DNA from 2 places in the Streptomyces sp. NPDC041124 genome. Region 1 is predicted to be linked to the other one. Evidence: riboswitches for the same ligand, from Rfam matches in the RefSeq annotation. Region 1 holds a riboswitch; the other holds the start of a gene.
The links. A riboswitch is a leader RNA that binds a small molecule or an ion and turns the genes downstream of it on or off. The one in region 1 is predicted to bind glycine.
Positions count from the first base shown of each region.

Region 2: another riboswitch for glycine. It lies ahead of gcvT (glycine cleavage system aminomethyltransferase GcvT); the one in region 1 lies ahead of gcvP (aminomethyl-transferring glycine dehydrogenase).

Region 1 is NZ_JBVIYR010000006.1:10,179-12,557, reverse strand. It holds gene gcvP (aminomethyl-transferring glycine dehydrogenase) at 1-1,461, opposite strand, end outside; glycine riboswitch at 1,636-1,731, opposite strand; gene ACZ6A9_RS17350 (PRC-barrel domain-containing protein) at 1,845-2,219, shown strand; gene ACZ6A9_RS17345 (DNA polymerase IV) at 2,230-2,379, opposite strand, start outside.
Region 2 is NZ_JBVIYR010000009.1:81,536-83,914, forward strand. It holds gene gcvH (glycine cleavage system protein GcvH) at 1-58, opposite strand, end outside; gene gcvT (glycine cleavage system aminomethyltransferase GcvT) at 170-1,297, opposite strand; glycine riboswitch at 1,339-1,462, opposite strand; glycine riboswitch at 1,463-1,562, opposite strand; gene ACZ6A9_RS24030 (AAA family ATPase) at 1,784-2,379, shown strand, end outside.

The sequences.
Region 1 (2,379 bases):
GGTCTCGGAGCGGTGCTGCTGGAAGACGGGGTGGGTCAGGTACTCGTCGTCGCGCAGCAGGGCGTCCGGGAGCGTGTCCGCCGCGGACGCGTCCAGGGCCTCGATGTCGCCCTCGACACCGAAGGCGCTCCACACGGCGGCGAGGTGCGCCCGGGTGGTGGTCTCGTCGCAGGCGAGGGAGACGTGGTCGGCGTCGACGCCGCGCAGGTTGACTCCGTTGCCGCGGGCGGCGGCGACGATCTCGGCGGCCCGTCCGGGGACGCGCACCGTCAGCGTGTCGAAGTAGGAGCCGTGCACGATCTCGGCACCGCCGGCCCGCAGCCCCTCGGCGAGGACGGTGGCGTACCGGTGGGTGCGCCGGGCGATGACCCGCAGGCCCTCGGGCCCGTGGTAGACGGCGTACATTCCGGCCATGACAGCGAGCAGCACCTGGGCGGTGCAGATGTTGCTGGTGGCCTTCTCACGGCGGATGTGCTGCTCGCGGGTCTGCAGGGCGAGGCGGTAGGCCTTGTGCCCGTCAGCGTCGACGGAGACGCCGACGAGCCGCCCGGGCAGGCTGCGCGCCATCTTCTCCTGCACGGCCATGTAACCGGCGTGCGGTCCGCCGAAGCCCATCGGCACACCGAAGCGCTGCGTGGTGCCGACGGCGATGTCCGCGCCCAGCTCGCCCGGCGACTTCAGCAGGGTCAGGGCGAGCAGGTCGGCGGCGACGGTGACGAGCGCGCCGAGGCCGTGCGCCTGGTCGATGACCGGCTTGATGTCGCGTACGGCACCGGAGGCGCCCGGGTACTGGATCAGCACGCCGTTGATGTCGCGCTCGGCGAGTTCGGCGGGGATGCCGTCGCTCAGGTCGGCGACGACGACCTCGACGCCGGTCGGCTCGGCACGGGTCTCGATCACGGCGATGGTCTGCGGAAGGGCGTCCGCGTCGACCAGGAACAGGCCCTTCTTGTTCTTGCCCATGCGGCGCGACAGAGCCATCGCCTCGGCGGCGGCGGTCCCCTCGTCCAGCAGGGAGGCGCCGGAGGTCGGCAGCCCGGTGAGCTCGGCGACCACGGTCTGGAAGTTCAGCAGCGCCTCGAGCCGGCCCTGGGAGATCTCCGGCTGGTACGGCGTGTAGGCCGTGTACCAGGCGGGGTTCTCCATCACGTTGCGCAGGATGACGGGCGGGGTGAAGGTGCCGTAGTAGCCGAGCCCGATCATGGAGCCCAGCACCTCGTTGCGGTCGGCCAGGGTCCGCAGTTCGGCCAGCACCTCGGCCTCGCTCCGCGCGCCCGGCAGGTCAAGCGCCTCGGCGTTCTTGATCACATCCGGCACGGCGGCGGCGGTCAGCTCGTCGAGCGAGCCGTAGCCGACCTGGGCGAGCATCTTGGCCCGGGCCTCGTGGTCGGGGCCGATGTGGCGCTGCTCGAAGGGTATTCCCCGTTCGAGTGCGGAGAGCGGAGTGCGAGGGGCGGTCATTGAGGAGGCCTCCTGGTCCGACGACCTTCGAGGGGCACCACGGCGCAGGTGCCCGGACGGCCTCCCCCTCTGTCATCTCAACCTGAGAGCTTCACCGGAACGCCCGGGGCGGTCCGGCTTTCACCGTCGGTGAGAGCGGAAGCCGTCGACACCCGCTCTGCTTTCCAGAGTGACCTCGTCCGTGCGGTACGTGTGCCTGAGAGATTCCGGGGAGGATTTGCTCCTTCGGCGCCTCCGGTGGTGTCCGGAGGACTCTCCCGCACGGGGTCAGCAGCCGATTGCCAGCGTACCAGCGAGCACACGACCGGGTCTTCGAGTGGCCGCCCCGCCGATTGTGCCGTTTTGTAGTGCTTACGGATGAGTGTGCGACCAGTGGAGGGCCCGTGCAGACCGACATCGATCCGCGCCACCTGATCGGCCGCAAGGCGTTCGACCGCGACGGCACCCGCATAGGCACCATCGACGAGGTGTACCTCGACGACGCCACCGGCGTGCCGGAGTGGGCGGCCATACGCACCGGCCTGTTCAGCAGGGACGCCTTCGTCCCCCTGGAGCCGAGCGAACTGATCGACGGGGCGCTCCACGTCCCGTTCGAACGGAGCCTGATCAAGGACGCACCCGACTTCGGCGTGGGCCGTCACCTCTCCCCCGAGCAGGAACTCCAGCTCTACCACCACTACGGTCTGGACATCGCCGCGCCGCCTCCTCCCGGGGACCGCGACTTCGGCGAACTCGCGGGCCGGGACAAGCAGGTCTGACCCGCCGCGCTCACGAACCCTCCGCTCCTCCCCCGTTCTCCGCCCCCTCGTCCTTCCCGGGTCCGCGCGACACCAGCGGCAGCGGATCCGCCGGCTGCAGGGCCGGGTCGTCGGTGCGGAAGGTCCTCACTCGGCCCGGCGGGGAGTCGGGGGTCTCGAA
Region 2 (2,379 bases), on a different contig from region 1:
CGGCGGCCGTCAGCCACTCGTGCTCCTTGCTGTAACGCAGCTGCGTGGGGTTGCTCATGGCCTGAATTCTCCTGTACGGGGGATGACGGATGACTGAGGGGACTGCGTACGGCGCACGTGAGCAGGCACGACATGCTCACCTGTGCGCGGGAAGCCGTCTACGACGGTGTCACTTCTGCCGCTTGTAGAACGGCAGCGCCACGACCTCGTACGGCTCGTGGCTGCCGCGGATGTCCACACCGACACCCTCGGTGCCGGGCGCCGCGTACGCCGGGTCCACGTAGGCCATGGCGATCGGCTTGCCCAGGGTGGGGGAGGGGGCACCGGAGGTGACCTCGCCGATCACCTCGCCGCCGGCCACGACCGCGTACCCGGCGCGCGGGACGCGGCGGCCCTCGGCGACCAGGCCGACCAGCACGCGGGGCGGCTGCGCGGCGGCCCGCTCGGCGGCCTCGGCCAGTGCCGCGCGGCCCACGAAGTCGCCCTCCTTCTCGAACTTCACGACCCGGCCGAACCCGGCGTCGAAGGGCGTGAGGGAGGTGCTCAGCTCGTTCCCGTACAGCGGCATGCCCGCCTCCAGGCGCAGCGTGTCCCGGCAGGACAGCCCGCACGGGACCAAGCCCGCGCCCTCGCCGGCCTTGGTCAGCGCCTGCCACAGCTCCACCGCGTGCTCCGGCTTCACGAACAGCTCGAAGCCGTCCTCGCCGGTGTAGCCGGTGCGGGCGATCAGCGCGGGGACGCCGGCAACCGTGCCGGGCAGACCGGCGTAGTACTTCAGGCCCTCCAGGTCGGCGTCGGTGAGCGAGGCGAGGATGCCCTGCGACGCGGGGCCCTGCACGGCGAGCAGCGCGTAGGCGTCCCGGTCGTCGCGGACCTCGGCGTCGAAGCCGGCCGCACGCTCCCGCAGCGCGTCCAGGACCACCTGCGCGTTGGAGGCGTTGGCGACCACCAGGTACTCGGGGGCGCCTGCGTCGCCCAGCCGGTAGACGATCAGGTCGTCCAGGATGCCGCCGTCCTCGCGGCAGATCATCGTGTAACGGGCCCGGCCGGGCTTGACGCCGCCGATGTTGCCGACCAGGGCGTGGTCGAGGAGGGCGGCGGCCGCCGGGCCGGTGACCGCGATCTCGCCCATGTGCGAGAGGTCGAAGAGGCCGGCCCGGGTGCGCACGGCGTTGTGCTCGTCGCGTTCGGAGCCGTAGCGCAGCGGCATGTCCCAGCCGGCGAAGTCGGTCATCGTCGCGCCGAGCGACCGATGCAGGGCATCGAGCGCGGTCCGGCGGGGTTCGGTACTGCTCATCGGTCGGTCTCCCAGAGGCGATGGGGGAAGGCGAGGGCGATTCCTCCCCATCTGTCATCGGAACCTGAGAGGTTCGCCGTGAACGCCCGCACAGGGGAGACCACGGTTTGCACCTTGGGTGGGGCCGCCGGAGCACGGCTGCGGCGGCCCGCTTTTCAGATGTGCCTCGCCCGCGCGGTAACGGGGCCTGAGAGATTCAAGGGAGGGACTTGCTCCTTCGGCGCCCCGGCGGCAATGGTGCCGGGGACTCTCCCGCGCGGATTCAAACGGCCGGTATGCAGTTGGCGCGCCCATCATTGCACGCATCGCGGGGGCGCGGCAGGGGGACCCTTTCCTGGGATGCACAGGGTGTACGGGCACCATCACGGGGAGCTGTGACAGGCCTGTTTCAGGAAAGGCACGGAAACGGGAGACCCGGGCATTACCTTCTCTTTACACTCAGCGGGGACCCGGACTCACAGCCGGTCCCAGGGGAGGACCAACACGGTGAACAGGACCACGGCGTGCGCCACCACCTCGGGCGTCGCGCTGCCCCCGCAGTCGGCCGACCGGGTCCGCGGGGCCCGCGGCGCGCTGCCCGCGCCCGTCGTCCGCGATCTGCGCGGGCGGGACGGCCGCAGCCCGCGCGCACTGCTCTTCGGGCCCCGCGACCTCGTCGTCGTCACCGGACTGCCCGGCAGCGGCAAGTCCACGCTGATGCGCCGTACGGTGCGCGGCACCCGCATCGACTCCCAGGACACCCGCGACCGCTTCGACCGCCGCCTGTCCGGCTTACTGCCCTACGCCGTCTACCGCCCCCTGGTCCGTCTCGCCCACTACGCCGGCCTGCGCCGCGCGCTGCGCGCCGGAGAGGCGGTCGTGGTCCACGACTGCGGCACACAGGCATGGGTGCGGCGCTGGCTGGCCCGCGAGGCCCGCCGCCGCGGGGCGGGCCTGCACCTGCTGCTGCTCGACGTCACCCCGCAGCAGGCCCTGGCCGGCCAGCGCGAGCGCGGGCGCGGCGTCTCCCGGTACGCCTTCCGGCGTCACCGTGCGGCGAGCGAGCGGCTGCTGCGCGCGGTGGAGCGCGGCCGGCCGCCGGC